Minwuia thermotolerans: one gene and its partner. The protein of the gene in region 1 interacts with the protein of each later gene in a pairwise test. Links are inferred from orthologs where the notes say so. Each region holds a gene or a part of one and is shown on either strand. Other genes may lie near its edges. The genes, in order: CWC60_RS08320 and ctaD.

Evidence for each region.
Region 2: the proteins of CWC60_RS08320 (region 1) and ctaD interact in binary tests that used the Escherichia coli proteins (3 or more experiments, as listed by UniProt). The link is inferred for Minwuia thermotolerans from one-to-one orthologs.

Annotation. Positions count from the first base shown.
Region 1 is NZ_PIGG01000031.1:76,324-91,912, reverse strand. The notes cover bases 3,903-6,882. They hold CWC60_RS08320 (aminotransferase), read left to right. Parts: upstream 3,903-4,802; coding sequence 4,803-5,963; downstream 5,964-6,882. Other genes in these bases: CWC60_RS08310 (ankyrin repeat domain-containing protein), read right to left, coding at 6,718-6,882; CWC60_RS08315 (MgtC/SapB family protein), read right to left, coding at 6,189-6,692; CWC60_RS08325 (coiled-coil domain-containing protein), read left to right, coding at 3,903-4,801. In the rest of the region: more of CWC60_RS08325, read left to right, coding at 1-3,902; more of CWC60_RS08310, read right to left, coding at 6,883-8,508; GTP 3',8-cyclase MoaA, read right to left, coding at 8,644-9,663; CWC60_RS08300 (DUF2336 domain-containing protein), read right to left, coding at 9,714-10,808; CWC60_RS08295 (response regulator), read right to left, coding at 10,941-11,282; CWC60_RS08290 (MarR family winged helix-turn-helix transcriptional regulator), read left to right, coding at 11,426-11,914; CWC60_RS08285 (AMP-binding protein), read right to left, coding at 11,918-14,470; CWC60_RS23545 (hypothetical protein), read right to left, coding at 14,451-14,795; CWC60_RS08280 (N-acetyl sugar amidotransferase), read right to left, coding at 14,792-15,589. UniProt on the Escherichia coli protein: Shows aminotransferase activity with methionine and histidine as substrates, and to a lesser extent also with phenylalanine.
Region 2 is NZ_PIGG01000037.1:81,446-96,958, forward strand. The notes cover bases 3,861-6,764. They hold ctaD (cytochrome c oxidase subunit I), read left to right. Parts: upstream 3,861-4,454; coding sequence 4,455-6,074; downstream 6,075-6,764. Other genes in these bases: coxB (cytochrome c oxidase subunit II), read left to right, coding at 3,861-4,426; CWC60_RS12270 (heme o synthase), read left to right, coding at 6,088-6,764. Also shown: CWC60_RS24280 (NUDIX hydrolase), read right to left, coding at 104-748; dapB (4-hydroxy-tetrahydrodipicolinate reductase), read left to right, coding at 798-1,607; CWC60_RS12250 (acyl-CoA dehydrogenase family protein), read right to left, coding at 1,608-2,759; CWC60_RS23645 (nuclear transport factor 2 family protein), read left to right, coding at 2,948-3,466; more of coxB, read left to right, coding at 3,602-3,860; more of CWC60_RS12270, read left to right, coding at 6,765-7,008; CWC60_RS23650 (hypothetical protein), read left to right, coding at 7,008-7,181; CWC60_RS12280 (cytochrome c oxidase assembly protein), read left to right, coding at 7,234-7,767; CWC60_RS12285 (cytochrome c oxidase subunit 3), read left to right, coding at 7,772-8,608; CWC60_RS12290 (DUF983 domain-containing protein), read left to right, coding at 8,633-8,995; CWC60_RS12295 (SURF1 family protein), read left to right, coding at 9,014-9,712; CWC60_RS12300 (carboxypeptidase M32), read left to right, coding at 9,718-11,205; CWC60_RS12305 (fumarylacetoacetate hydrolase family protein), read left to right, coding at 11,302-12,153; CWC60_RS12310 (putative bifunctional diguanylate cyclase/phosphodiesterase), read right to left, coding at 12,169-13,860; CWC60_RS12315 (AEC family transporter), read right to left, coding at 14,004-14,939; CWC60_RS12320 (acyl-CoA thioesterase), read right to left, coding at 14,936-15,513. UniProt on the Escherichia coli protein: Cytochrome bo(3) ubiquinol oxidase is the terminal enzyme in the aerobic respiratory chain of E.coli that predominates when cells are grown at high aeration.

The DNA of each region.
Region 1 (15,589 bases):
TCGCGCGGAGGCGGCGGACGAGGCTGCAGCCGCGGATATCGGCAGGGTCCGGCGCGTCACCGCCGTGGTTCTTGGCGGTGCGACCGTTGTCTGGGCGGTCCTGGTCTGGCGCTACATCGCCTGGTCGGTGGGCTTCGGCTCGCTCGGCCTGATGCTGCCGCACGAAGTGGCGTTGCTGGTGCTTGCGGCCTTCACGCCGCCGCTGTTCCTGTGGCTGGCCGGTTTCCTCTACTGGCGGAGCGTCGAGGCGGGCCGCAGCCGAGCCGCCCTTCTGGAAGTGCTGTCCGATATCAGCGGTCCGAACGCCGAGGCGGAGGCGAAACTGAACGCGGTGGCGCTTTCGCTGCGCCGGCTGAGCCAGACCGTCGAGTCGGAACTGTCCAATGCGCTCGCCCGCGTGGAATCCCTGGACACACGCATCGGCGCCGGGGCGGAGGCGCTGTCGCGCAACGCCGCTGCCGCCGGCGGCCGGGCCGACGATGTCTCCGCGCTGCTGAGCGATGCTCTGGCGGAACAGAACCGGCTGCTGGCGGAGTTCGAGCGCGTCGGCGAACGGGTGCGCGAGCTGGGCCGGACCGAGAGCGGCAATCTGAGCGCGACCGTGGCCCTGGCCGAACGGCGCACGGCGGAGATCGGCGCCGCCCTGGAGTCCAAGGTGAAGGCTGCCGGGGAAACCGTTGAAATCGTGGCCAGAAGAGCAGAGCAGATCGGCCATTCCATCGATCAGCCGCTCGGACGTCTGCGCGAAGAGAGCGACCAGACGGTGCGCCGTATTGCGGGCGCCACACAGGATCTCAAGGCCAGGATCGAGGCGCTTTCCCAGGAGATGGCGCGGACGGCCGATCAGTCCGGAGCGGTCGGCAAGGGCGTCGATGACAGTCTTGTACGGGTGCGGACCGCTGCCGGCGAGATCCGCACCCTGATCGGCGATCTGGATCAGACCACGCGGGATCGGCTCGAGGAATTGGGCGAACTGGCCTCGGGGGCCATGCGGGCGTCCGATCAGGCGGCAGGCCGCGTCGACAGGCGGATGGCCGAACTGGCGGGCTCCCTCGACAGCATCAATGTCGGCGCCGGGGAAGCGGAGCAGGCGCTGCTGGCCGCGGTCGAACAGGCCCGGGCCGCGGTCGACCTGTTCCGCGAGCATGCCGAGGCCGCAGGCGAGACGGCGTCCGCGACTGCAGATCGCACCGAAGGGGCCGCAGCCCATGTGACCGAAGCCGGCGCAGCCTTCGCCGCTGCGGGTCGGCAGATCGAAGCCGCCGACGTCAGGTTGTCTACCGCGCAGGAGCGGATCGACGCCACCGTTTCGCATCTGTCGGGCGTGGTCGAGGAAGGCATGGCCGGTCTGGAGGAGCGCGTCCGCGAGGTCGCCAGCTTCGCCGAAGCGGCGACAGAGCGGTCGGCCGAACGGCTGGCCGCGGTCTCCGGCGGGCTCGCCGGGACCGCCCGCGACCTGGAGAAGCAGATCGCCTTCCTGGAGCAGCGGACCGAAGCCTCCGGGGAGAAGGGTCGGGAGACGTCGGCGCGGCTCTCGGCGCGCGTAGCCGAACTGTCTGCCGCGCTGGAGGAAGTCGGGCTGGAAGCCGCGCGCAGCGATGCCGGTCTGCGGGACCTGGCAGAACGCGGCCAGGCCGCCGTCCGCAGCCTGGGCGAAGCGTTGGACGAGGTCGCCCGCGGTGCCGAAGGCAGCGAGGAACGCGCCCGGCAGTCGGTGGAGTCGATCGAGGGCGCGGCGCGTTCGCTGGTGAGCGCCGGCGACCGCGTTGACGAACGTCTGGCGCAACTGGGCGACGTCGTGACCCTGCGCACCGGCGAACTGGAAGACATCGCGGCGCGGATCGCCGCGGCGGCGCTGGCCGCGGAACAGGGGGCGGCCGAACGCCTGGAACAGGTCGCCGACCGGGTGGAGCATGCGACGTCGGCGGCGGGCGGATCCTTTGCCAGGCTGTCGGACGATCTGTCGGCATTCATGTCTGACCTTCAGAGTCGGACGGGAGCCATGCGGGCGACGGTGGACGAGGCCACGGGCGCATCCGACCGGGCCTCGGCGCGGCTGTCAGAATCGGTCGCCGAACTGGCCCTGCTGCTCAAGGACATCGAGCAGGCCGTGGGCGGCGCGGGCGAGAACATGTCGACGCTGGATGGTCAGGTGCGGGGTCTGGCCGCCGCGATCCGCCACAGCATCGAGGAGAACCTGGACGTCCTGGAGGGACGCAGCCGGGCGGTGACCGCGGAACTGACCGCGCGTTCGGGGGACCTCGAGGAAGCTTCGGGCCGTCTGGAGGAACGCGCTGCGCTCTCGGCGGAACGGCTGGTTGCGGTCGAGGGGCGGCTTGGCGCACAGGCGCGGGAGACGGAGGATGCCTTCGGCGTGTTCGTGGATCTCTGGCGCGACCGCACCGAGGGACTGGAAGGGATGGCCGGCCGACTCCGCGCTTTGGCCGAGGGCTTGGACGGGGAGACGGCGGCCAGACTGGAAGGCGTCATAGGCGGGCTCCAGCGGGCAGTGGACGAAACCCGGCGCGCTGTCGGCAGCCTGGAGACGGAGAAAACCGGCCTGCAGAAGATCAGCTCGGATCTGGGCGAGAATCTGAGCGGCGCCGCGGCGGAACTGGAACTGAAACTGTCGGCGGCGGCGGCCACGGCGGATGGCGCCGCCGGGCGGCTGGCTGAGCGGATCGGCGAGCTGGAAGCGGCTGTCGACAGTCTGGACGCCGCCGCTCGCGCCGGCGCCGAAGGGGCCGGGGAACGCACGCGCGATGTCCGTGCCCTGCTGAGCGATGTCACCGATTCGTCTTCCGTGCTTGGCCGCGAGATCGTGCGTATCGCCGAACTGGGCGACCGGACGGCGCAGTCGCTGGAGGAGAACGGCAGCCGCCTGGGCGAGACCGCCGACGGCATGCAGCGGCAGATGACGGAGGCCGCCGGACGGCTGGCCGGGGAGGGCGACCGCATTGCAGGGGTGCTGGAACGGCTGCAGGAACATGCCGGCGGCGCCGACGAGGCGCTTTCGGCATCGCTTTCGGGCCTTGCCCGGAAGGTCACCGAAGCGAGCGAACTGGCCCGTATCACCGCGGAAAGCCTGGAGGTCGGCAGCGGCGCGCTGACCGAGGAAGCCGAACGCGTGCGCGACAGGATCATGGATCTGACCGCCCGGCTGCAGCAGGAGATCGACGGGCTGGACGAGCGGGCCGGCGCGGTTTCCGGCCGGGTTCTCGGCGCCGCCGACGAGATCGAACTCAGGGCCACCGCGCTCAGCGCCACGGCCGACAGCGCCGCCGATGCGAACCTGGAAAAGGCAGAGGCGATCGCGCGGCAGATGCAGGCGCTCACCGATCGCAATCAGGCGTCCCAGGCCATGCTCGAGCGGACCGCGGAGCGCATTGCCGAAGCGGCGAATTCCGGCGAGAACTCCGCCAAGTCCGCCAGCGCCGCGATGGAAGAGGCGGCGAGCGCCATGGCGGCGGCGCTGCCCAAGGCCGGCGAGGTGGAGATCGCCGCCGGGCGGCTGGCCGACGCCAGCGCGTCGATGCGGGAAGATCTTGTCCGGACGTCCGAGGAAAGCCTGGAGCGGGCACGGCGCCTGTCGGAGGAGCGGGACGCCTTCGCGGCCGAGCACGAGCGGCTGGCCAAGACAGTCACCGCGAATGCCCAGCGTCTGGCCGGTGAGCTCGAACAGGCCCGGGCGCGGATGTCCGCTTTCGTCAATGCGGGCGAGGCTGCGGGCGCCAGCGCCGAACAGGTGACCCGCCGCCTGGAGGTTCAGGTCGAAAAGAGCGAGCAGGTCGCGGCGACGCTGGGTGAGCGCGGCAGCGAACTGGAAGCCCTGCTTCAGTCGCGCCTGGCCGCCGTATCGGAGGCCGAGGCAGCGGCGACACGCGCGGCGGAGACACTGCGCGCCGGCTTCGAGGCGGAGGCCGAACGGCTGCAGGCGATGCGCGAGAGCGCGGCGGAAGGCGGCCGGGAACTGACCGGGACCATCGCCGTCGCGCTGTCCGAGTTGCAGCAGAAATCGGAGGCCTTCGAAACCAGGATCGAGACGCTCGGCGCCGCCTCGGCCAGGCTGAACGAGGATCTGGTCGCGACGGTCCGCGCCATGACCGAGGAGGTCGAGCGCACCGGCGAGGCGGGCCGGGCGCTGACCGAGACGGCCGAGAAGTCGGACACGGCGATGACCCGCCAGCGCGAGGCGTTCGCCGAGTCCGTGTCGCTCGCGGAGAAGGCGGCGGACCGGGCGCGCCGCCTGCTGGGCGAGCAGGCGACAGCCGTCGCCGGCGCCTCCCAGGCCGTGACCATCCAGTCCGGACTGGCCGCTCGTGCCTTCGAAGGGCAGGCGGAAAAGCTGCAGTCGGCGGCGGAAAGGGCGGCGGAAGCGGCGCGGCGCGTCCGCGAGGACATCCGGATCGACCGCGACAAGCGCTTCCTGCGCTCCGCGGCCATGGTCTCGGAAGGGCTGCATTCACTGTCCGTGGACATGCATGCGATGCTCGGCGACACGGTCGACGACCGGCAATGGCGCGCCTTCCGCAAGGGCGACCGCGGTCTGTTCGCCCGCCGGCTGGCCGAGCGTGGCCAGCGCAAGCGGATAGCCCGCGCCTATGCCGAAGACGGCGAGTTCCGCCGTCACGTGGACATGTACGTCAACGAGTACGAATCCCTGCTGCAGGCGGTGGACGAGGCAGACAGCCAGGGGCTGCTCTCATCGGTCTTTCTCAGCGCGGATGTCGGAAAGCTCTACCGCGTGCTATGTGCCGCGCTCGACCGCACGCCCATGACAAGCAGACCTGCAAGACACTGACATGAAACAAGGCAACTCGATCCTCGGCGAATACGGGGTGACCGTATTCGAACTGATGAGCCGTCTGGCCATGCAGCACGGTTCGATCAATCTCGGCCAGGGCTTTCCTGACGACAACGGCCCGGAGGACGTCCGGCGCGTCGCCGCCGAGGCGCTGGAAGACCGGCCCAATCAGTATCCGCCGATGCTCGGCGTACCGGAACTGCGCCAGGCGGTGGCATCCCACGGGAAGCGGTTCTATGACCTGGATGTCGACTGGCAGGCGGAGACGATGGTCACCTCGGGCGCGACGGAGTCGCTGGCCGCATGCTTCCTGGCGCTGATCGAGCCGGGCGACGAGGTCGTCTGTTTCGAGCCGCTCTACGATTCCTATCTGCCCATGATCCGCCGGGCGGGCGGCGTCCCGAAGCTGGTGCGCCTGTCGCCGCCCGACTGGAAGTTGCCCGAGGACCGGCTGCGGGCCGCGTTCTCCGACAGGACCAAGCTGATCCTGCTGAACAACCCGCTCAATCCGGCGGGCAAGGCGTTCAGCCGTGCGGAGCTGGACCTGATCGCCGAACTGGTTCTGGCCCATGACGCCTACGCCGTCTGCGACGAGGTCTACGAGCACATCGTCTTCGACGGGCTGGCGCACATTCCGCTGATCACCCTGCCGGGCATGCGCGACCGGGCGGTCAAGATCGGATCGGCCGGCAAGACGTTCTCACTGACCGGCTGGAAGGTCGGTTACGCCACCGCGGCGCCGGAACTGCTGCAGCGCATCGCCAAGGCGCACCAGTTCCTGACCTTCACCACACCGCCCAACCTGCAGCGCGCCGTCGCCTACGGCCTGGAGAAGGAAGCCAGCTACTTCGCCGGCCTGGCGGCGGTGATGCAGGCCAAGCGTGACCGCATTGCCGAGGGGCTGGTGGCGGCCGGATTCCAGCCCGCGACCTGTCAGGGCACGTACTTCCTGAACGCCGATATCCGGGGGCTGGGCTTCGCCGATGGCGACGTCGCGTTCTGCGAGATGATCACGAAGGAGGCCGGCGTCACCGCGGTGCCGGTCAGCGCGTTCTACGCCGGCGCGGAGGCGCCGTCGAACTTCGTGCGCTTCTGTTTCTCCAAGCAGGACGACATACTCGATGCGGCTTCGGAAAAGCTGGCGACCCGGTTCGCCTGACGCGGACCAGCATTGATTGAATCGCGTTGCCGCCTGGTGTCATGCCCGCCAACGTGCGGGTATCCGGTCAGATCATCTAATGGCGGCGAAGCCGCTCCGGACCCCCGCACGGAGGCGGGGGTGACGCCATGTGGAGACGAATTCCTCTGGCGTGATGGGACTTGACCCCGGTACAGCCACCTCAAGCCGAGCATGCCAGTGGATTCAATATCTTACTGGTCCGCTCTAGCGGAAGTGCTTGCCGCCGGCCTTGCGGTAGTTGGGGTTCTTCATCGCTTCCGTTCGGCCCTGGATGAATTCGAGGACAAACAGGACGGCCGCGGCGCCGAGCGCCAGCGGCAGGGCCAGCCAGAACAGGCCGAGGCCGCAGGCCACGCCCATCGAGCCGGTCACCCAGGTGGCTGCGCCGCTGGCCATGCCCGACAGCCGGTCGTCGCCCGACTTGATGATGGCGCCGGCGCCGAGGAAGCCGAAGGCGCCGATGATGCCTTCGATGACGCGGCCGGGATCGATCCGGTTGTTGACCGGCGCATCCTGGTGAGCGAGTTCCATGCCCGCGATGGTGAACGCGGCCGCACCGACGGCGACGAGCATGTAGGTGCGCAGGCCGACCGGCTTCTTCTTCAGTTCCCGATCCAGACCCAGGATGAAGCCGCAGCCGGCGGCGGCGAGGACGCGGAGCAACGCTTCGCCGACCGGGATGTAGTCCGTCTGCAGAAACTCTTCCATCGTCCACTCCCGATCTTGCGCCGGTTCAGTTGGCCGAGATGCGTCCTTCCAGAAGCCGGACCACGCGGGGCCAGGATTCTTCCTGCGCCCGGTCGAGCGCGGTCTTGCCCTGCCGATCCTCGATCAAGGGGTTGGCGCCGCCGTTCAGCAGCGTTTCGGCGACTTCGAAGTGGCCATTCCACGCCGCCCGGATCAGCGGCGTCGTGCCCGTGTCGTCACGGGCGTTCGGGTCGGCGCCGTGGGCCAGCAGATCCTCGACGATATGCACGTAGCCATTGATGGCGGCCCATGCAAGCGGGGTGCGGCCATCCAGATCGACTGTGTCGATGTCGACACCCTTCTCGATCAGGAATTCCACCACCATCTCGCGTCCGCGCCAGGCGGCGGCGATGATGGCGTCCCGGCCGGAAGCATCGATCGCGTTGGGATCGGCGCCGGCGCGCAGCAGCGTCTCCATCTTGCCGATATTCCCGTGGTCGACGGCCTCGCGCAGGTTTTCGTCCAGCGCCTTCTGGCGCGCCGGCGGCAGACGCTTCTCCGCGTGCTGCTGTTCGATCTTCCGCCGCCGGTTGGCAGCTTCCCGCTCAGCCTGCTGGCGCTCCTCCAGGCTCATCTCGTCGCGCAGCGCCCTGAGCGCGCGGCGGGCCACCACGTTGTCCTCCTCCGCAGCGTTCTTCAGCAGGATGTAGGCCTTCTTGCGACTTTCCTCCACACCATCGCCGGTCAGGTGCTTCTTCGCCAGTTCGATCTGGGCCGGCTCGTAGCCCTTCTCGGCGAGGTCCTCCATGATTGAGCGGGCCTTGGCGCGATCCTTCTCGACGCCATCACCGCGGTCGAGGGCGCGGGCGAGGTTCATCTCCGCGGCGGGAATGCCTTCCTGGGCGGCCTTGCGATAACGCTCGACGGCCTGGCGCGCCCTTTCCCGTTCGGCCGGTGTCAGTGCGTCATCCTGTTTTTCGCGCCTCTCGGAGCGTTCCAGGACTTCCGCCGCCTTCTCCGGCATCGCCGCATCGGGTGTGAGGGTGGCGCGCGTCCGCGCGTCCTGGGCGACCTCGCGCGGGGCTTCCGGAGCCGCGCGATCGGGCGGCTCGATCCGGGGCACGCGCGCTTCGGCCCTGGCGATCTGCAGCCGCTCGAGCCGGCGCTGCATGGCCGCCAGCCGCTCCTCGGCGTTGCGCGCCGCAGCCTCCTGCTTGCGGGCAGCGGCGAGTTTTTGTTCGACCACGGCCTGCGCCTTCATGGCTTCCAGACGGCGGATCTCGGCCTCGATCGCGCGCGCGTTCTCGGGCAGCCGCTCGCGGTCCTGCAGGCGCGATGCGTCAGGTGTCTCTCGCTGTCCTCTTTCCTCGTCCGGGGTCAGCGGCGCGCCGCGTTCGTAGATCAGGGCGACGTCGCCCGGCGCGGCGGGCTCGGGGGCGGCGCCGGCGTCCGCCGGACGGGGCGCGCGGCGGGCGGCCTCGATCGCGGCCGGGCGCACATCGGGCAGGGCGATCTCGGGCGCATTCTCCGGCCTGGGGACCGCGCCTTCGGGCGGGTCGGGGTCGCTGGATTCGATGGCGGTCTCCACAGAGATGGCCGCGGGCAGATCCGGCTCGATGCGCAGCACGTTCTGCGGCTCAGGCTGCTGGTAGACGCCCTCGAAGATCTGGATCGAGATCGGCGACGCGAAACGGTCGAGATCGCGGTCGAAGAGCTGGGGCGCGGCCACGATCAGAACGCCGAGTGCCGCGCCATGGGCCAGACCGGCAACGGTCATGCCCCGGCTGACGTTTTCCGTCACCGACAGGAACTTCGGTATGATGCGGCGCGCGATCATGGCGCGTTGGGACCCCGGGCGTCTGCGTTCAGGCGCGGCGCGCCCTGTGCCCTGCTGGCACAGCGCACGATCCGCACAGGAATTTCAGCAAGATACATGCCCACGTGGGGCGCGTCGCCGTCAAACGGCCCGGGTTCAGCCGCCGGTGACGCTCATGTGCCGGCCGACCGCAGGCGCAGAGCGGCGGCGGTCGATGATGAAATCATGGCCTTTCGGCTTGCGCCCGATGGCCTCGTCGATGGCCTGATCCAGCGCCCTGCCGCTCGGGTCGGCGCGCAGCGGCGCCCGCAGATCGGCCGCATCCTCCTGGCCAAGACACATGTAGAGCGTGCCGGTGCAGGTCAGCCGCACCCGGTTGCAGCTCTCACAGAAATTGTGGGTCATCGGGGTGATGAAGCCCAGCCGCTGGCCGGTCTCCTTCACGAGGGTGTAGCGCGCGGGGCCGCCGGTCTTGTAGTCGGTGTCTTGCAGCGTCCAGTCCTGCGCCAGACGCGCCCGGACCATGGAAAGCGGCAGATACTGGTCGGTGCGGTCGCCGTCGATGTCGCCCAGCGGCATGGTTTCGATCAGGCAGAGGTCGTGGCCGTGGCGGCCGCACCAGTCGACCATGGAGGAAATCTCGTCCTCGTTGATGCCCTTCAGCGCCACGGTGTTGATCTTCACGTGCAGCCCGGCCTTCTGCGCCGCCTCGAGGCCGCGCAGCACCTTGTCCAGCTTGCCCCAGCGCGTGATGCGCTCGAATTTTTCGGGGTCCAGCGTGTCGATGGAGACGTTGACGCGCCGCACGCCGATGGCGGCGAGTTCGTCGGCGAAGCGGTGAAGCTGGCTGCCGTTCGATGTCAGCGTGAGTTCCTCGAGCGCGCCGCTTTCCAGATGCCGGCCGAGATTGCGGAACAGGGTCATGACATCGCGGCGCACCAGCGGCTCGCCGCCGGTGATGCGCAGCTTGCGTACGCCCTTGGCGACGAAAGCCGAGCAGAGGGTGTCCAGTTCCTCCAGGCTCAGCACTTCCGACTTGGGCAGGAAGGTCATGTTCTCCGACATGCAGTAGACGCAGCGGAAATCGCAGCGGTCCGTCACGGAGACGCGGAGATAGCTGATCGTTCTGCCGAACGGGTCGATCAATGGTTCGCCCTTCCGATTGCTCAGGTCCAGTCCGCTATATTGCGCGGCGGACCCGGCGTGTAAAGGCGTGGGCGGCCAGGCTACTTCTGGTGGGCGAGCTGGTTGAGCGCGGCCAGATAGTCCGGATCCTGGCGCCATCGGCGCACGACGGCGAGCGCACTTTCGAACGAGATGTCGTGATAGAGATCGTGCAGACGCTGGCGTTCCTCCGAGTGGCTGCGCGTGAGCGAGCCGCGCGCTGCGCGCGTCAGGTCGTACATGGTCAGAAAGACCTGCCGGTCCATGTCCAGCGCCCGGCAGGCGATGGCGAAGGCCTCGCCGCCCGGTTCGTAGACCAGCCGCCGCATCAGTTCGACGCGCAGACCGCAGAGCCGGGCCAGGGCGAATTCGAACAGGCTGACCTCGCCCTGACGAAGCGATTTCATGACGAAGCCCGTGTTGAGCTGCCCGGCGTTGTAGAGCCGTTCCACCAGCCGCTCCGAGGGGTCGCGCGGCTCGTCTTCGCCGTTGTTGGCGCGAACCGCCTCGTTCATGGCGTTCAGCATCGTTTCGTCCAGGGAAGCCTGGTCGAACTTGTAGTTGTCGAGGATGTACTGGCGCAGCGCAGCGGAAACCCAGGCGTACATCCGCTTGGCCAGCGGCTTGGGCAGGTCCGGCCGGCGCAGCAGCGGCTTCTGGTAGCGATCGACGCGTTCCGATTCGGCCACCAGATGCTCCAACAGCACCTCGGAGATCTGTGCGCTGCTGTTCTCCAGCAGGGCGACGACCACGTCCTCGCCGCCATGCCTGGCCAGCGCATCGCTGACCTCGGCGGAGATGTCGGCGCGCATGGCGGTCGCCAACTGGTGCTGCAGCGTGCGGTGGCGGACGATCTCGACGAGATCGGCGTCGCGCAGCGCGCGGCAGTCCATCAGAATGGGGTAGGCGACCTCGATCTGGTCATTGGCGAGCATGGCCGCCAGTTCCGGCGGAGCGTTGTCGTCGGCGGCGAGTTTCTCGGCCAGCCGCCGGCGCACCGTCATTTCCACGTCATGGCTCAGGCGGCGGAGAATGTCGGTCATGATTCCCCGTTCGTTGTCGGACAGGGCGTCGCCGTCCGTTTCGAACAGGTTCCAGACATCCTCGTAGAGACGCGCGCGGCCTTCCCGGCTCTTGCGCTGAGCCAGATCAAACAACGCCTTGACGTCAGGTTTGGCTCTCTGCGCCGGATTCAACACCAGATGCTCCAGTCGTGCGATCTGCTTTCCACGATATGCGGCAAGGGTTAACGAACGAATAAGCATGCAATTTCAATTGCGTGACGGGCATCACCCGACGGCGCGGCGGACGAAATCCACGATCGCGGGAAGCGGCAGCGGCTTTTCCAGAATGGCGAACGCAGCCAGCGAATCCCGGCTCGCCTTGGAGAGCTGCTCGGGGAATCCCGACATCAAAATGACCTTGGCCGCCGGCGCGTAGCGGTGGACCATAGCGGCCGCTTCGATGCCATCGATGCCCGGCAGCTGGATGTCGAGCAGGACCACCGTCGGCTGCGCCCGGCGGACCGCGTGCAGACCGGCGAAGACGTTCGATTCGACACGCACCGTGAATCCGGAACCCGCGATGAAACGGCCGATGATTTCGCCGCCGGCCCTGTCGTCGTCGATCACGACGACGCTCGGCGTGGCGGCGCCGTCTTCCATCCCACCGATATCGCGCGTACTCATGATTGATGGCCTGGTTGGGGCAGGGGCTTGTTAAGGAAACGCTGCCACCATCATCTTACCGTTCGCTTAACCGCCGGAGCGACTTCATGGCCGAAAGCCATCAGCCGGACAGCATGACCCGCGATCCGGGCCGCGCCTACCGTGCCGTAACCCGTATGATCGAGCGTCTTCACCGCCTCTATCTGGACGTGATCCGGGCGGAGCTGGATCGCCTCGGCATCGCCGACATCAGCGCCGTCCAGGCTCTGCTTCTGACCAATATCGGCGACGCGGAGGTGAACGTCCGCACCCTGACGGAGCGCGGCTACTATCAGGGTTCCAACGCCTCCTACAACCTCAAGAATCTGGTCGAGGCCGGCTATATCGAGCAGTTCAAGTCGTCCCAGGACCGCCGCGCGACGATTGTCCGCCTGACACGGACAGGCCGCGCGCTGTCGGAGAGGATCGCCGGGCTGGAGGCCGATTTCGCCGACGTCTTCGATGCCGAAGGCAATGATCTGGCGGCGCTGCTGGTGCGGCTCGAGGCCCTGGAGCACGGCTGGACCAACCACATCCGCAGCCTGCCGCTCGGCTGAGCGTCAGCGCGCGCCGATCACCCGCGCGGGCACGCCGGCGGCCAGCGCATAGGGCGGGATCGTGCCCGTCACGGTGGATCGCGCCGAGATCACCGCGCCATTGCCGATCTTCGCGCCCGGCGTGACCAGCACGTTGGAGGCCAGCCAGACGTCGGCGCCGATCAGCACCGGTTCATGCCGGTAGCCCTGGTGCATGATGGGCTCGCGCCCGCGATAGTTGTGCTCGGAAGCGATGATGGTGCAGTGGCCGGCGGTCGCCGTGTCGCGGCCGATGGTGACGTTCTCGCCGGCGTTGATGATCGAGGAAAAGGCGATCTGGGCGCGGTCGCCGAGGCGGATCTCGGCGTCGTTCGCCGCCACCAGCCGGGCCATGGTGTCGATGGCGCAGCCGTCACCGATGGTGATTTTCCCGTTCTCGCGCACCTTCAGATCGGCCCAGGGCATGATCGTGACCCCGTCGCCGATGCTGAGATTGCGCGGATTTCCCTCGAGCCGGAGCAGGAGCGGGCCCAGTACACGGAGGCCCCGGCCATGGCGGACGCCGAGGGTCCGGAGGCGGAAGCGGTAGTACCAGGTCCAGAAGCCGGGTCGGCGCGACGAAAGCGCGACCGGCCCGTCGGCGCGCATGGGCACGTCGTCGGGGCCGAAGTCGAAGGCGGTCTCGCCGCCGATGCCGCCGTCCTTCAGGCGCTCGACGGTCGCTGCGATGGCGGCGATCGTGTCGAGGGCATCCGGGTCGGCGGCCACGCTCTCGGGCAGGCGGATGTCGAAGGCCCGCTCGATTTCCAGCACCAGATTGACGATTGAGAAGCTGTCGATGCGGCCGGAGCGGATCAGCGGTTCGTGATCCTCCGCTCGCCCGGCGCTCAGGATCTGGCCGTTCACCACCTGGCGGACGCGCTCCAGCGTGGTAGCCGGGGCGATGGCCGGGGCCGCGGGCTTCGGCGCGAACTCGGCGCGGTAGCGCTCCAGATTGGCGCTGCGGGCCAGCTTCCCGGAGGTCGATTTCCTCAGCCAGCGCGGCGGCACGATATGGACGGCGCGCGGACTGACCTCGGTGGCCGCGGCGACCGTGGCCCTTACGGTTTCCGACAGGCCCGCCCAATCGGCTTCGGGGCGGTCACTTTCGGCCAGCACCAGCAGATGCTGCGTGCCGGCGGCGTCGTCGGCCTCGCCGAGCGCGACGCTCCGGCCCGGCGTGATTCCGTCCACGCCTTCGGCCAGCGCCTCGATGTCGTGAGGGTAGATGTTCTTGCCGCCGATGATGATCAGGTCGCGCTTGCGGCCGGTGACGTAGAGATGCCCGTCCAACAGGCAGCCCAGATCGCCGCTGAGATACCGGCCATCCTTCAGCGCCTCGGCCGTCGCCTCCAGGTTGCCATCGTATTCGCGGAAGAGCGAGTGCGAGAGGATCTCGATCTCGCCTGTCGCGCCGTCGGGCAGCACCTGCCCATCATCGCCCAGTATGCGGACCTCGGTGCCCGGCAACACAACGCCGGACGAGACGAGCCGGCGTCCATCCCGCTCGACCGACCGGAGGGGTTCGCCGAAGCCGCCCGACGTGACGGCGTAGGTCGCTTCGGCCATGGCGTAGGAGGCGGCCAGCGCATCCTCGCGGAAGCCGTGGGCGCGGAAGCGGTCGAGGAAGGCGGCGTGCGCCGCTGCGGTCACCGGCTCCGAGCAATTGACCACGCCGCGCAGGCTCGACAGCTCCCAATCGTATTCCGGCGCATTCCTCGCCATGAAGGCGTAGGCGAAGTTCGGCAGCCAGCCGAGCGTGCCCTTGTGTCTTGTCACCGCGTCGAGCCACAGGCCGGGCCTCTGTACCCAGTCGAACGGCGACATGGCGACCAGCCGGCAGCGGCGGATCAGCGGCAGGAAGAAGCACGCGATCAGGCCCATGTCGTGATAGAGCGGCAGCCAGGAGACGATGGTGTCGCGTTCGTCGGCGCCGATGGTCTCGCCATAGGTCCGGATCTGCCAGAGCAGGGCGCGGTGGCTGATGACGACGCCCTTCTTCAGTCCCGTCGTGCCCGACGAGTATTGCAGGAAGGCGGCGTCGTCCGGCGCCACTGAAGGTGCGGGATGATCGCGGTGTTCCGGGTCGATGTCGTCGGGCGTCGCCAGATGCTCGAAGCTGCCGATCCTGTTCACCAGCGGCGTCAGCTTCGGCGCAAGTTCGTCATAGGTGACCAGCGCCCTGGCGCGGCTGCCGGTGAGCAGCGTCCCGATGGTCTCGAAATAGACGGCCTCCGAGAGCTTGGGCGAGGGGTGGGCGAACATGGTCGGCACCGCGCCCAGCAGCAGCGCGCCGATATAGGCGGCGTAGAGGTCGACGCTGTGGCGCAGGATCACGACAACGCGGTCACCCTGAACGATTCCGTGGCCCGCGAAATGCGCAGCCCAGCATTCGGCGCGCTCCAGCAGTTCGGAATAGGTGAAGACGCGTTCGCGCCCGTCCGCCTCGATCAACGTCAGGAACGGGCGCCCGTCCTCGCGCAGCCGGTTGGCGGCGAGCACGCCCTGGATGGTGTCCTCAGTCCAGGGGGCGTTCATCCAGCCACTCCAGCACCGTCTGCCGCTCCGAGGCGCAATAGCGGTCGAAATCCGCCATACGGTCGCTGTCGACGACCATGACGTAGACCTGCCCGCGCGCATTGCGGACCAGGGCCGTCTTGAAGCCCTCCGATTTCAGCCGGCCGTTCACGGACGGCGTGGCGTAGAAGCCGAAATCCCTGGCAGCCACATCCATGCGCTTGCCGGCCTCGGTCACCAGCGTGACCTGCTCGTCCGGCCGCAGCTCGACATCGCCGCAGTCGCTGATGGCAATGCCGGGCGCGGGCTCGAACACACGCGGGGGATTCCTTTCCGCCAGCCTCATGCGGCGCGCTCCATCGGCACAGCCGGCCAGTCCCGGCTCTCGACGGGGAAGCCGTCAATGATCCAGCGGCCGTCGCGCGCCGTCCAGACATCATGGTCGCGGAACTTTTCCTCCAGTGCGGCGAACTCGGCCGCCGAGAGTCCCATGAAATCGCAGGCGCGGGCGATGTCGGCGTCGGGCCGCTGATCGCCCAGCCGCCCGATGATGGCCAGTGCCTCGTCGCGGCTCATCCGGCCATTGCGGATCTCCAGCGCCAGATTGTCGAACAGCCGCGTGAAGCCGAATTTCGGCCACTTGAACCAGTGGTGGACGGAGATGAAGTCGCAGTCGATGTCGGCATAGTCGTAGAGGCCGATCTTGGGGCCCTCGGGGCGGCGGCGGAAGCCATTGGCCTCGGCGACGCGCAGGCTCTCGGCCGGATCCCACTGCAGATAGTAGCCCATGAAGATGGAGCGGACCTGCGCCTGCCGGAACTCCTCCTCCGCGGGCGGGCAGTAGGCCGCCAGCTCGGCGGTGGTCAGCTCGTCGCCGGCCCAGTCCAGCGCCTCCCGGCCCTGCAGGATGCCGTGGCGCTTCAGCCAGGCGTGGTTCAACAGGTCCAGGTCGCTGTCGCCCTTCTGCCCTCCATACTCCATGAACGGGCTCTCGCCCCAGACGATCAGCGGCACGCGCATCTGCACGGCGATCCGCATGGGGATGGCGAAGATGGCGAGGTGCATGGGCACGGCGCTGGACCCGGTCTCGATCAGCGTCTTCTTCATGAACCGCGCCTCGACGGACGGATCGATCGAGAA
Region 2 (15,513 bases), on another replicon or contig:
AGAATGTACGTACATCATCTAGTGTCGGAACCGGGCTGCGTTCAAGAGCGGAGGAGTGGGCGCGCAAGGCCCGCCGGGAGCCTGGCATCCGTCCGCCGCCCTCCTATTTCCAGGCGAAGACCGGCTGTTCGTAATGGGCGACGCGGGTGGGGCGCCCGTGCAGCGCCGCCTCCCGGAACTGGTAGAGCACGGCCGCCGTCGGCGCGTGGATCAGGTTGTCCATCAGCGGCAGGCGGATCACCGGCCGGTCGCTTTCGGGAATCTCCACGAACTGCGGCGAGTCCTCCCGGTCCAGGTCCGCCAGCGGCAGCATGTGCAGCTCCTGCACCTCCGCCGGGTTGAGCGTGAAGGCCGGGCGCTCCCCCGCCCAGGCCACGACCGGGGCGATGCAGTAGCCCGAGCGGGTGACGTAGTCGTCGAGCCGGCCCAGCACGTCCGCATCGGGAATGTGCAGGCCGATTTCCTCCCGCACCTCGCGCAGCGCCGCCTCGATCACGCTCTCGCCGGGGTCGATCCGGCCGCCGGGCAGGGCCCATTGCCCCTTGTGGCTGGAAAGCTTCGAGGAGCGCCGGGTGATGACGAAACAGGGAATGCCGTCATCGTCATGGGTGATGAGGCAGGCGACTGCGGCGCGCTTGGCCGGCTCCCGGTTCGGCGGCGTCCGCTCGAAGCCCGCCAGGTTGCGGGCCGCGTGCTCGCGCAGGCGGCCGGTGGCGGCCGCGTCCATCCAGCTTGATTTCAAATGCATGGCCGTGAGTTTATGGCCTTTCACGTCAGGGCGGAAGCCGGAGGGAAGCATGAGGATCGCAATTGCGGGCGCCGCCGGGCGCATGGGACGGATGCTGCTGAAGCAGGTGAGCGAAACCGAGGGCGCGGAAATCGCCGGCGGGCTGGAGGCGAAGGGCGCCGCCGCGGTCGGCGAGGACCTCGGGCGGCTGGCCGGGCTGGAGCCGGTCGGCGTCACCGTCTCCGACGACCCGGCCGCGGTTTTCGGCGCCGCCGACGTGGTCATCGACTTCACCGTGCCCGAGGCGACGGTCGCCAACGCGAAGGCCGCCGCCGAGACCGGCTGCGCGATGGTGATCGGCACCACAGGGCTGTCGAAGGACCAGCAGGCCGGGATCGAACGCGCGGCGGAGAAGGTCGCCGTGGTCCAGGCGGGCAACATGTCGCTCGGCGTCAACCTGCTGATGCAGACCGCAAAGCAGGTCGCCGCCGCCCTCGGCCTCGACTGGGACGTGGAGGTGGTGGAGATGCACCATCGCTGGAAGATCGACGCGCCCTCCGGCACCGCGCTGATGCTGGGCCGGGCCGCCGCCGAGGGCCGGGGACAGGACCACGACAAGGTCGCCGTGGGCGGGCGCTACGGCCATACGGGCGCGCGGAAGAAGGGTCAGATCGGCTATGCGGCGCTGCGCGGCGGCAATGTCGTGGGCGAGCATTCGATCATCTTCGCCACCGACAACGAACGGGTGACGCTCAGCCACACCGCGACCGATCGCGCCATCTTCGCCGCCGGCGCGGTGCGGGCCGCGATGTGGACCGAAGGGCGCCCGCCCGGCCTCTATGGCATGGTCGACGTGCTGGGACTGGGCGGCGAGCGCTGATCAGAGCCGCTTCGCCACCTCCTCCAGCATCACCTCGGAAGCGCCGCCGCCGATCGACATCACCCGCGCATCCCGGTACATGCGCTCGACCGGGTTCTCGGTCATGAAGCCCATGCCGCCGAAGAACTGCGTGCACTCGTAGAGCACGTGGTTGACCATGTCGCCGGTCAGCGCCTTCACCATAGAGACCTCGCGCGTGCAGTCGAGGCCCTGCGCGTCCAGCCAGGCCGCGTGCCAGGTCAGCTGCCGTGCTGCCTCGACTTCGGCGGCGGCCTTCGCCATGCGCTGGCGCACCGCGCCGAGATCCCACAGCGGGTTGCCGAAGGCGCGGCGCTGCTTGACCCAGTCGAGCGTCTGCTCGATCCCGGCCATGGCCATGCCCACCGAGGCCGCGCCGAGGGTCAGACGCTCGTTCTGGAAATTGTCCATGATGGCGTAGAAGCCCCGGTTCTCCTGCCCCAGAAGGGCGTCGGCGGGCAGGCGTGCGTCCTCGAAGACCAGTTCCGCGGTGTCCGAGGAGCGCCAGCCGGTCTTGTCGAGCGTGCGCGCGGTCTCGAAGCCCGGCGTGTCGCGCTCGACGATGAAGATGGAGATGCCGCGGCTGCCCTTGACCGAGCTGTCGGTCTTGGCCGCGACGAACAGCACGTCGGCGGTGGCGCCGTTGGTGATGAAGATCTTGCGCCCGTTGAGCCGCCAGCCATTGCCGTCGCGCACGGCCTTGGTCGATATGCCGGCGACGTCGGAACCCGCGCCGGGCTCGGTCACCGCGACCGCGGTCAGGATGTCGCCGGCGACGATGGCGGGCATGTACTTCTGCTTCTGTTCGTCGGTGCCGTAGCGGGCCAGATGCGGCGAGGCCATGTCGGTGTGGACCGAGACCATGGCGTGAAAGCCGCCATAGGTGGAGCGGCCGAGTTCCTCGTGCAGCGCCACGGTGGCCAGGGTGTCGAGTTCGGAGCCGCCGTATTCGGCCGGATAGCGCACGCCCAGCAGACCGAGATCGCCCAGCTTCTTCAGCACCGACTTCGGCGTGCGCCCCTCCTTCTCCCAGGCGTCGCCCTTGCCCGTCACTTCCTCAGCGACGAAGCGGCGTACGGTGTCGCGCAGCATGCCGAGTTCTTCGGTCATGTGGACCGGATCGCGGAATATCATCGTTTCGGGCCCTCCCCGGCCTCGCTCGCCGGCGCGGGAACGAATCGGCGCCCCCCGATTCGTTCCGCCTTCACCGGCCTGTCCCCTTTCGTTCGCGCCTGTTCCGGAAATGCGACTCGGAAATGTTCCGGTCGCGGCGCAGCGTCACCCTGCTGTAGCATGGGCCGAAAGACCGGGGGAGATGCCAGATGGTGGATTTCGACAAGGTGCTGAAGCGCTTCACCGACGCGGTGGAGTCCAATGACGGCGCGGGGCTGGCGGCCCTGTTCGCCGAAGACGGCGTCTATCACGACTATATCTACGGACCCTTCGAGGGCCGCGAGCGAATCGCCCACATGCTGTCGAACCATTTCTGGGGCGATGCGAAGGATTTCAGCTGGCAGATGATCGATCCGGTCTGCGACGGGCGCACCGGCTATGCCCGCTATCTGTTCAGCTTCATCTCCACCATGCCGGCCTTCGCGGGCAATCACGTGCTGCTGGAAGGCACCTCGATCTTCATCTTCGGCGAGGACGGCCTGATCGAGAGCTACCGGGAGACGGCGAACGGCGCCGCGGCCATGGTCCAGCTCGGCGTGCCGCCGGAGGTCATGGCGGCCAAGAGCCGGAAGTGGGCGAAGGAACTGCGCGGGCGCGCGGAAGCGGCGGGTCATGTCGCCGCCGGCCGCTCGGCGCTCGACGGTCCGGCGGCGCCCGGAACCGGATAGTACAGCTTCAATTGCGACATTATCGCCCCTGTGGCGCGGCTCGCTTGGAGGGTAGGTTCCGGCGCAGCTATAAGGGGGGTCTGCGGCCGGGGCGCCGCGGACGGGTTACAGGTATCGAGGATCGGAACGGAAATGATGCGGATCTTTCTCGCGATCGCGGCGTTCTTGTCGATGACGACGGCGGGCTTCGGCCAGGAGGGGCGGCTGGGCCAGGGGGAACCCTGGGGACTCAACATGCAGGGGGCGGCCTCTCCCCTGATGGAGGAAATGGTCGATTTCCATAACCTCCTGCTGGTCATCATCACGCTGATCACCCTGCTCGTGCTGGGTCTGCTGATCTGGGTCATGGTGCGCTACAACGAGCGCTCCAACCCGACGCCGTCGCGGACGTCCCACAACACGCTGGTCGAGGTCGTCTGGACCATCGTCCCGATCCTGATCCTGCTGGTCATCGCCGTGCCGTCCTTCAAGCTGCTGATCAACACCCACGAGGTCGAGGACGCGGAGATGACGCTGAAGGCGACCGGCTACCAGTGGTACTGGGAGTACGAGTATCCCGACCACGGCGGCTTCTCCTTCGTGGCCAACATGATCAACGAGGGCGAGGAGGGCTACGACCCCGCGCTGCGCCTGCTGAAGACCGACAATGTCGTCGTGCTGCCGGCCCGGACCAACATCAAGGTCCAGGTCACTGCCGCCGACGTGGGCCACAGCTGGGCCATGCCCGCCGCGGGCGGCAAGGTCGACGGCTGGCCCGGCCATCTGAACGAGCTGCCCATCTACTTCGAAAAGGAAGGCACCTATTTCGGCCAGTGCTCGGAGCTGTGCGGCATGCTGCACGGCTTCATGCCGATCATGGTCGAGGTCGTCAGCAAGGACGAGTTCGAAGCCTGGGCGCAGCAGCAATCCGCGGGCCTGGACGGCGGCGACCTGAAGGTCGCGCAGTCCGGCCGTCGCTGAAACCTCTCGTCAGGAAAGTGAGCCAGACATGAGCTATCTCGGCAAATCGGTCGACGCCCACGGCAACCCGAAGGGCTGGAAGCGCTTCGTCTATTCGACCAACCACAAGGACATCGGCACGCTGTACCTGATCTTCGCGGTCATCGCGGGCATCATCGGCGGCGTGATGTCCATGCTGATCCGCATGGAGCTGCAGAGCCCGGGCGCGGACATCCTCGGCGGCGACCATCACTTCTACAACGTGCTGATCACCGGCCACGGCCTGATCATGATCTTCTTCATGGTGATGCCGGCACTGATCGGCGGCTTCGGCAACTGGTTCGTGCCGCTGATGATCGGCGCGCCGGACATGGCCTTTCCGCGGATGAACAACATCTCGTTCTGGCTGCTGCCGCCGTCCTTCGGACTGCTGGTGCTGTCGATGTTCGTTCCCGGCGGTCCCGGCGGCGACGGCGTCGGCACCGGCTGGGTGATCTATCCGCCGCTCTCGTCGTCGCTCGGCCATCCGGGCATGGCCATGGACTTCGCCATCCTGTCGCTGCACCTGGCCGGCGCGTCGTCGATCCTGGGCGCGATCAACTTCATCACCACCATCTTCAACATGCGCGCGCCGGGCATGACCCTGCACCGCATGCCGCTCTTCGCCTGGGCTGTGCTGGTGACGGCGTTCCTGCTGCTGCTGTCGCTGCCCGTGCTGGCCGGCGCCATTACCATGCTGCTGACGGACCGCAATTTCGGCACCGCCTTCTTCGAGGCCTCGATGGGCGGCGACCCGATCCTGTTCCAGCATCTGTTCTGGTTCTTCGGCCATCCGGAGGTCTACATCCTGATCCTGCCGGCCTTCGGCATCATCAGCCATATCGTCTCGACCTTCTCGAAGAAGCCGGTCTTCGGCTATCTCGGCATGGCCTACGCCATGGTCGCCATCGGTGTCGTCGGCTTCGTCGTCTGGGCCCACCACATGTACACGGTGGGCCTCAGCCTCGACGCGCGCGCCTACTTCACGGCTGCGACGATGGTCATCGCGGTGCCCACGGGCATCAAGATCTTCTCGTGGATCGCGACCATGTGGGGCGGGTCGATGAGCTTCCGCACGCCGATGATCTGGGCGATCGGGTTCATCTTCCTGTTCACCCTGGGCGGCGTCACCGGCGTGGTGCTGGCCAATGCCGGTCTCGACAACTACCTGCACGACACCTACTACGTCGTGGCCCACTTCCATTACGTGCTGTCCATGGGCGCGGTGTTCGCGATCTTCGGCGCCTGGTACTACTGGTTCCCGAAGATGACCGGCTACATGTACTCCGAGTTCGTCGGCAAGCTGCACTTCTGGGTCACCTTCATCGGCGTGAACCTGCTGTTCTTCCCGCAGCACTTCCTGGGCCTGCAGGGCATGCCGCGGCGCATCCCCGACTATCCTGCGGAGTTCGCGCCGTGGAACGAGATATCGTCCTGGGGCGCCTATCTCTCCGGCGTCGGCGTGCTGGTCTTCCTGTTCGGCGTGATCGAGGCCTACATGGCCAAGCGCCGCGTTGGCGACAATCCGTGGGGCGAGGGCGCCACCACCCTGGAGTGGAAACTGCCGTCGCCGCCGCCGTTCCACCAGTACGAGGACCTGCCGGTGGTCCGCGAGCGTCAGCAGGGCTGAGGACCGCAACGCCATGAGCGACGCCGCATATGCTGCGAAGAACGAAGCCGCCCGGGCCACGGAAGCCCGGGCGGTCGACTTCATGCGTCTGCTCAAGCCGCGGGTGATGTCGCTGGTGGTATTCACCAGCGCCGTCAGCCTGCTGGCCGCGCCCGGCTCGGTGCATCCGGTCACGGCGCTGATCGCGGTGATCTGCATCGCCGTCGGCGCCGGCGCCTCCGGCGCCATCAACATGTGGTTCGACGCCGACATCGACGCCGTCATGTCCCGCACCGCCGCCCGGCCCGTGCCGGCGGGGCTCGTCGGACGCGGAGACGCGCTGGTCTTCGGCCTGTTCCTGGCCGCAGCATCGGTCTTCACCATGGGCCTGCTGGTCAACCTGGCGGCCGCGGCGATGCTGGCCTTCACCATCTTCTTCTACGCCGTCATCTACACCATGTGGCTGAAGCGGCTGACGCCCCAGAATATCGTCATCGGCGGCGCGGCGGGCGCGTTTCCGCCGGTGATCGGCTGGGCCGCGGCGACGGGCGACCTCGCCGCGCCGGGCGCGTGGGCGCTGTTCGCCATCATCTTCCTGTGGACGCCGCCGCACTTCTGGGCGCTCGCGCTCTACCGCAGCGGCGACTACGCCCGCGCGGGCGTGCCGATGATGCCGGTCGTGGCGGGGGAGCCGGCGACGCGGCGGCAGATCCTGGTCTATGCGGTCCTGCTGGCGCCGGTGGCGATCCTGCCCTGGGTGCTGGGCGTCGGCGGCGCGCTCTACCTTGCCGTCGCCGTGGTGAGCAGCCTGGTATTCATTGCCCTCGCCGCCGTCGTCTGGCGGCAGCCCACGGGCTATTACGAGGGCGCGAAGCGGCTGTTCGGCTATTCCATCGTGCATCTCTTCACGCTGTTCGCCGCGCTGGGGATCGAGCATGCGGCGGGGTGGGCCTGATGGACCGCTTCGAGCCGCTGAACGAGCAGGAGGCGAAACGCCGCCGCGGCCGCAACCTGGCCGTCGCGCTGGCGCTGGCGGCCTTCGTGGGACTGGTCTTCGCCGGCTCGCTGGTGAAGATGAGCCAGGGCGATCTGCCCGTCATGAATGGGGATGTCGGTGTCCAGCGCTAGCGGCCGCAGCAACGGACGGGTCGTCGTCGTCTGCCTCGCCATGGTGGCGGGCATGGTCGGCCTGTCCTACGCCGCCGTGCCGCTCTACGACCTGTTCTGCCGGGTCACGGGCTTCGCCGGCACCACCCAGCAGGCCGAGGCCGGGTCGGAGATGCTGGGCGAGACCACGATGAAGGTGGAGTTCGATTCAACCCTGGCGCGCGGCATGCCCTGGACCTTCCGGCCCGTGCAGCGCAGCATGACGGTGCGCACCGGAGAGACCGGGCTCGCCTTCTATCGCGCCACCAACCCGACCGACCGGACCATCACGGGCACGGCGAGCTTCAACGTCGCGCCGCTGAAGGCCGGGCAGTATTTCGTCAAGATCGAGTGCTTCTGCTTCACCGAGCAGACGCTCGCGCCCGGCGAGTCCGCGGACATGCCGGTACAGTTCTATGTCGATCCCGCCATCGAGCAGGATCCCAACGCGGACGAGGTGCGCACCATCACGCTCTCGTACACGTTCTTCGAGGCGAAGCCCGCCAAGGGCGAGCCGGACAGCAGGGTCAGCGCCGCCGGTGGGGACGGCGCGGCAAGGAGGGAGTGAGAGCATGGCTGACGCTCACGCCAAGAACCACGATTACCATCTCGTCGATCCGAGCCCCTGGCCGATCATCGGCGCCATCGCCGCCTTTCTCATGGCGGTGGGCGGAATCCTCTCGATCCCGCGCCACAACACCGATGGCTCGATCATCCCGGTCATCGTCTTCGCCGTGGGCTTCCTCGGCGTGATCTACACCATGATCGTGTGGTGGCGGGACGTGATCGACGAGGCCGAGCACAAGGGCCACCACACGCCGGTCGTCCAGTTGCACCACCGCTACGGCATGATCCTGTTCATCGCCTCCGAAGTGATGTTCTTCGTGGCCTGGTTCTGGGCCTTCTTCGGCGCCGCGCTCTATCCCAATGAGGGGATCGGCGGGCAGTGGCCGCCGCAGGGCATCGAAGTCTTCGATCCCTGGCATCTGCCCTTCGTCAATACCGTCATCCTGCTGCTCTCCGGCACCACGGTGACCTGGGCGCATCACGCGCTCAGGGAGGGCGACCGCAAGGGCCTGGTCAACGGGCTGATCTGCACCGTCCTGCTTGGGGCGCTGTTCTCCTGCGTGCAGGCCTATGAATACGCCTATGCGCCCTTCGGTTTCCGGGACGGCATCTACGCCTCGACCTTCTTCATGGCGACGGGCTTCCACGGCTTCCACGTGCTGATCGGCACCATCTTCCTGCTGGTCTGTCTGGTGCGGGCGATCAAGGGCCACTTCAGCCCCGACCACCATTTCGGTTTCGAGGCGGCGGCCTGGTACTGGCACTTCGTGGACGTGGTCTGGCTGTTCCTGTTCGTCTGCATCTACTGGTGGGGCGGCTCCGGCGGCGTCATCCACCAGTGATCGCCTGATCGCCGGCCCGGAATGATGGAAGAAGGCTTTGTCTCGCCATTCCGGGCCGGCTTCGGCTGCCGCTGTCCGCGCTGCGGGGAGGGTCGGCTGTACAGCGGTTTCCTGCAGGTGGCGCGGGCCTGCGACGTCTGCGACCTGGATTATTCGAAGGTCGATTCGGGCGACGGCCCCGCGGTCTTCATCATCTTCATCATCGGCGCGGTCGCCGCGGCCCTGGCGCTCTGGGTCGAGTTCAGCTTCGCGCCGCCCGTCTGGGTCCATCCGCTCTACCTGCTGCCGGTCGTGATCGGCGGCTCGCTCATCCTGCTGCGTCCGGCCAAGGCGCTGCTGATCGCGCTGCAGTTCCGCAACCGGGCGACGCAGGACGTCGATATCTAGAACCGCAGGACAGCCGCGTTGCGTTTTCGTCCCTCTCTCTGGCTCACGATCTTTGCCGCCATGGCCTTCGCCGTGCTCTGCGGTCTCGGCTACTGGCAGCTGGAGCGGCGCGCCTGGAAGACCGGCCTGATCGAGCAGATCGCCGCCCGCATGGGCCAGCCTGCACGGCCCCTGCCCCAGGCGATCGCCGATCCGGCCGAATGGCGCTTCCGGCGCGTCGAACTGAGCGGCGTGTTCCGCCATGAGGGCGAGGTCTATCGCGCCGGCAGGCCGGAAGACGGCGAGATCGGCTACCGCGTCTTCACACCCCTGGTGCGGGACAACGGCCAGGTCGTCATGGTCGAGCGCGGCTGGGTGCCGGGCCGCTTCCGCGATCCCGCGGCGCGGCCGGGCGAGCCGCCCCGCGGCGAGGTGACGGTGACCGGCGTCCTGCGCCTGCCCGATCCCGACACCATCTTCACGCCGGGACCCGACGCGGCGAGCCGCACCTGGTTCGCGGTCGATCCCCCGGCCATGGCCGCGATGTCCGGGCTGGAAGCGCCGGCATGGTACGTGGTCGCCGAGAACGGCAGCGAATGGCCCCGCGCGGAACGGCCCGACCTCAACCTGCGCAACACCCATCTGAACTACGCGCTGACCTGGTTTTCCCTGGCCGCAGTGCTGGCGGTCATCTGGCTGATCATGGGTTTCAGGCGCGGACGGGAGGGACGCCGGTGAACGGTATGGACGCCTATGCGGCCCTGGTCGCACGTTTCCGCCGGCGCGGCCGGGTCGAGGACGCGCTCGGCATCCTCTACTGGGACCGGGCGACGCTGATGCCGTCCGGGTCGGCGGAGGGCCGCGCGGACCAGATCGCCGAGCTCAGCCTGATCGCCCGCGAGATCCTGATCGCGCCGGAAACGGCCGAGCTGCTGGACTGCGCCGAGGCCGACCGGAACCGGCTGGAGAGCTGGCAGGCCCGGAATCTGGAACTGATGCGCCGCGAATACCTGCTCGCCACCGCCGTGCCCACCGACCTCGTCGAGGCGCTGCAGCGGGCCGGCGCGGCCTCCGAGATGTGCTGGCGCGAGACGCGGCCCGCCAACGACTTCGCCCGCCAGCAGCCCCATCTGGAGAAGGTCTTCGCCCTGGTGCGCCAGGCCGCGGCGGCGCGGGGCGAGGCGCTCGGCCTCGCGCCCTATGACGCCCAGCTCGAGCTCTTCGAGCCGGGCCTGAGAGAGGCCACGGTCGCGCCGGTGTTCGAGGATCTGGCCGTCTGGCTGCCGGACATGATCGATGACATCCTGTCCCGTCAGGCCGAGGCCCCCGAACCGGCGCCGCCGCGCGGCCCCTTTCCCCTCGCCGGCCAGAAAGCGCTGGGCCAGCGGGTCATGGCGGCGCTCGGCTTCCGCTTCGCGCAGGGCCGGCTGGACGAAAGCGTTCACCCCTTCACCGGCGGCGTGCAGGACGACGTCCGCCTGACCACGCGTTACGCGCCCGAGGGCTTCGCCGAGGCGCTGATGGGCATTGTCCACGAAACCGGCCACGCCCTCTACGAACAGGGCCTGCCCGTCGAGTGGCGGGGCCAGCCGGTTGGCCGCTCCGGCGGCATGGCGCTGCACGAGAGCCAGTCCCTGATCTGCGAGATGCAGCTTTCCCGCGGGCCGGCCTTCCTGCGCTGGCTCTCGCCCCTTCTGGCGGAAACATTCGGGCCCCAGGCGGCATTCGACCCTGACAATCTGAACCGGCTGGTCACCCGCGTCGCGCGCGGCCTGATCCGCGTCGACGCCGACGAGGCGACCTATCCGCTGCATATCGTGCTGCGGCACCGTCTGGAGAAGGCGCTGCTGTCGGGCGATCTCGCCGTCGGCGACCTGCCCGGCGCATGGAACGACGGCATGGCGGAGCTTGTCGGCATCCGCCCGCCCGACGACCGCGACGGCTGCCTGCAGGACATCCACTGGATGGACGGCGCGGTGGGCTATTTCCCGACCTACACGCTGGGCGCGCTGGCGGCGGCGCAGCTCATGGCGGCGCTCAGGCGCGATGTCGCTGATCTGGACGAACGCGTCGCCGGCGGGGACTTCGCGGCCTTCACCGGCTGGCTCAGGGAAAAGGTCCACCGCCGCGGTCTTTCCGCGACGACGGAAGAAGTGCTGGCCGACGCCACCGGCGCGCCGCTCTCGGCGGAGGCGTTCCGGACCCATCTGGCGGCCCGCTATCTCGGCTGAGCGCGGGGAACCGGCGGGAAATTTGTATCTTCAAGAAGCCGGATTTCCGCACTAGGGTTCGGCCAACGAACAATCGGGCAAGGGGAAGGACACGTCATGCGGCTGATGAGCTTCGAGATCGACGGGAAGACGAGCTTCGGCGCCGTCGAGGGCGACGCGGTGATCGACCTCTTCCCGCTGCTGGGCCAGAAGTACCACAGCCTGCGCGAGGTGCTCGCCGACGACGCGCTTGGCAAGGCCATCCAGGCCGGCTCCGAGGGCAAGCCCGATCATGCGCTGAAGGACGTGACCTTCCTGCCCGTCATCCCCGATCCCCGCAAGATCGTCTGCGTCGGCCTGAACTACGAGGATCACCGCATCGAGACCGGCCGCGATCCGACCGGCTACCCGGTGCTGTTTCCGCGTTACGCCAACTGCCAGGTCGGGCACGGCCAGGCCATGGTGAAGCCGCGCAATTCCGACCAGTTCGACTATGAGGGCGAACTCGCCGTGATCATCGGCAAGGCCGGCCGCCATGTCGGCCGCGACGACGCGCTGAAGCACATCGCGGGCTATGCCTGCTACAATGACGGCTCGGTGCGCGACTGGCAGGCCCACACCCACCAGTTCATGCCGGGCAAGAACTTCACCACCACCGGCGCCTTCGGGCCCTGGATGGTCACCTCCGACGAGATCCCGGATCCCTCCCGGCTGACGCTGACCACCCGCCTCAACGGCGAGGTCATGCAGCACGCCAATACTGATCAGCTCATCTTCAACGTGCCGTTCCTGATCTCCTACATCACCAGCTTCATGGAACTGGAGCCGGGCGACGTCATCGTTTCCGGCACGCCGGGCGGCGTGGGCATGAAGCGGACGCCCCCTGTGTTCATGAAGGATGGCGATACGGTCGAGGTCGAGATCACCAATGTCGGCGTGCTGATCAACCCGATCGTGAACGAGGCCTGAGGCCGGCCGGGACGGCTACTTGGAGGCCGGGAAGGGCGGCGGGCCGCCCAGGCGCGCCATCGCCAGGTCGCGCCATTGCGGCGGCGGCAACGGTCTGGAGAAGAAGTAGCCCTGCAGGCGGTCGCAGCCATTGGCGACCAGCCAGTCGGCGATCTCCTGCGTCTCGACGCCCTCGGCGACGATGTCCATGCCCAGGTCCTTGCCGATCTGGATGGTGCGGCGGACCAGAATGGCATCGCGTTCCGAGCTCATGACGTCGCGGACGAAGGACTGGTCGATCTTCAGCGTGTCGGCCGGAATCCTCTTGAGATAGACCAGCGACGAATAGCCGGTGCCGAAGTCGTCGATGGCGATGCGGACGCCGGTTTCGCGCACGCGCTCCAGGACGGGAACGAGGCGCTCCAGATCCTCGATGATCGCGGTTTCGGTGATCTCGAGCTCGAGCAGGGCGAGATCGGCGGGATCGTCGCCGAAGGCCTCGCGCAGCATGTCCGGGAAGCGCGGATCGGTGACGTCGCTGCCGGAGACGTTGACAGAGAACCGCAACGCCGACTGCGGCGCGAATCCGCGAACCTCGAGGACGTGGCGCTTCGCGGTCTCGAAGCCGAAGCGGGTGAGGTCGAAGATCAGCCGTGATTTTTCCGCCAGCGGGATGAAACGGGCGGGCGAAATGAAGCCGTTTTCCGGATGCGCCCAGCGGACAAGCAGTTCGGCGCCCCGGAGCGAACCGTCCACGGCGAATTTCGGCTGCGCGTGGAAGACCAGCAGCCGCCCGTCGATGGCGCCGCGAAGGTCCGACAGCAGGCGCAGGTTGTCGCGCTGTGCGCCGTCCTGCCCGGAGTCGAACAGATGCACCGACCTGTTCGGGGCCTGACCGGCGCGGGCGATGGCGGCGAAGGACGCCCGCAGCAATTCCTCCGGCTCATCGCCGTGGTCCGGATAGGTCGCGATGCCGATCTCGCAGTCCACCAGCGCCGGCAGGCCGCCCATGTCCAGCGGATCGCGCAGCGCCGAGCGCAGATCCTGGCCGACCGCCACCGCGTCCGTTTCCGGCGTGTTGATCAGGAAGCAGAGGAAACGCGCCTGACCGCCGCGCGCCAGGAAGCCGTCGTCGGGAAGGGCCCCGGCGATGCGCCGCGCGCAGGAGCGCATCAGCGTCTCGTAGGCGTCGACCCCGAACGAGGAATGGATGTCGTCGCCATTGGTCAGGCTCAGGTGGATGACGGCGTGCTGGCCGCTGGAGCCGCCCTCCGCCTCCAGGGTCTGGGCGATATGACGCCGGAGCGGTCCGGCGAGCGGCAGTTCGGTGCTCGCATCGTAATTGGCAAGGCGGAAGCGCTCTTCCCGGCCCCGCAGGACGATGCGGTTGAGCAGGCCGATCACAACGCCGATGGCGCAGAGGTAGACGCCGCGGAACAGCCAGTTCGAGGCCGGCTGCATCTCGCCCGTGGCGACGTCGAGCGGCATCAGCGGCCCCATGAGGATCATGCCGACGAGACCGGCGACGAAGCCGCCGAGCTCGTCGTAACGGAAGGCGGCCAGCAGGATCGGGAAGTAGATGACGTGCAGGTGGACGTATTTCGTGCCGCCGTCAGCGTGCACCAGCAGCCAGGCCCCGGCAAAGGTCAGGATAATCAGGGGTATCGCGACCCAGTGGCGCCGGAACAGCCGGATCGCTTCGAACGCGGACGCAACGCGGTAACTCATGCCCGGACCTTTCGGACCATGCGGTATCCCGTATAGGATGCACGTCAGGGTAATATGGTCCTACATTCAGTCGCGAACCAGCGCCCATGGTTCCCGCTTGGGCTGCGCCAGACGCATAGCCTGAGTGCCGACCGCATTTTCCGTCAGCTGGCGGCGATCAGCAGGCCGGAAACGCTCAGCACGGCGAGGCCGGTGGTCAGCAGCACAATGGTCGAGGCGCGGGCGACCGCTGCGTCGTACTGGGCCGCAAGCACGTAGATGTTCGCGCCGGTGGGCAGGCTGGCGATGACCACCACCAGAAGCGCCAGGTCGGGGGGCAGGTCGAGCACCAGGAAGGCCAGCACCGCCGCCAGCGCCGGATGGACGGCAAGCTTGCAGAGCGTGGCGAAGCCCACCTCGGCGCGGCCTTCGGCGATGGGGCGGCCGTAGAGGCTGCCGCCCAGCGCGAACAGGGCGCAGGGGCCGGCGGCGCCGCCCAGCAGGTCGCCGAAGCGTTCCACCGGTCCCGGCAGCGGCAGGGCCAGAAGGCCCCAGACCACGCCCAGCACCATGCCCAGCATGAAGGGATTGCGCCCGAAGCCCTTCAGCACGTTCAGCGCCAGCCGCGCGGGGCGGAAGCTGGGCGCCGAGGCGGCCTCCAGGAAACCCATGATCAGGGTGATCAGGATCAGGTTGTCGGCCAGCAGGATCAGGCCCGCCGGCGCGCCCGCCGCGGGCCCCAGCGCGCCGATCACCAGCGGCACGCCGAGATAGGCGATGTTGGAGAAGGCGGCGCCGCCGGCGACCACGGTGCGTTCGGCCAGGCTCCGCCCCGGAAAGACGGCGCGGCCCAGCAGCAGGGTGGCGAAGAACAGGATCACCGAGGCCCCGGAATAGGCCGCGACCAGCCGCCAGTCCGACAGCGCACCCATCGGCGCGCGGGCGAAGATGAAGAACAGCAGCACCGGCAGGGCGAAGTAGTAGACGAAGCGGTTGAGGCCCGCGAGGCCCTCGGCGCTGAGCACCCGGAAGCGCATCGCCGCGAAGCCGAGCAGGACCAGCGCGAACAGCGGGACGACCGATTCCAGGACCGCGGTCACAGGGCCAGCAGGGCCCGGAATCCCTCCATCGCGGCGGCATCGGGCGGGCTGCGCCGGCCGCTGGCGCGGTCGAAGAAGCTCATGACGTACTCGACCCGGGCCACGATCTCCCCGTCGGTCTCGTCGGCGATGATCTGGCCAAAGCGGACCGAGGTCTCGCCGAAGCCGAGCGTCGCCACCCGCACGGAAAGCAGGTCGCCCATGCGCGCGGGCCGGCCGTGGCGCACCTGGACGGCGGTCATGGCGCCGGCCGCGCCGCGCTGGCCCATCTCGCGGCGATGGCCGCCCAGCGGGACCTGCACCGCCCAGAGCGCGCGGGTGACGATGTCGAAGATCGCCCGGGGCGACTGCAGTTCGTGCTCGTCGCAGTCGCGCACCTCCACCGTGCCGCGCCAGGCGAGCAGCGCGTGCTCGGGCGGGTGCGCCGGCGTCCAGGGTTCCGGGATCGGCCGGAGCCGCGCCTCCGCTTCCACCGGCGGCAGGTCCGGCGTTGTCCCATCCACCGACACCCGGCGGTCGACGTCGTGGATGGCCCAGCTCGTCTCGAAGCGCATGACCGGCGCGTCGTCATGCG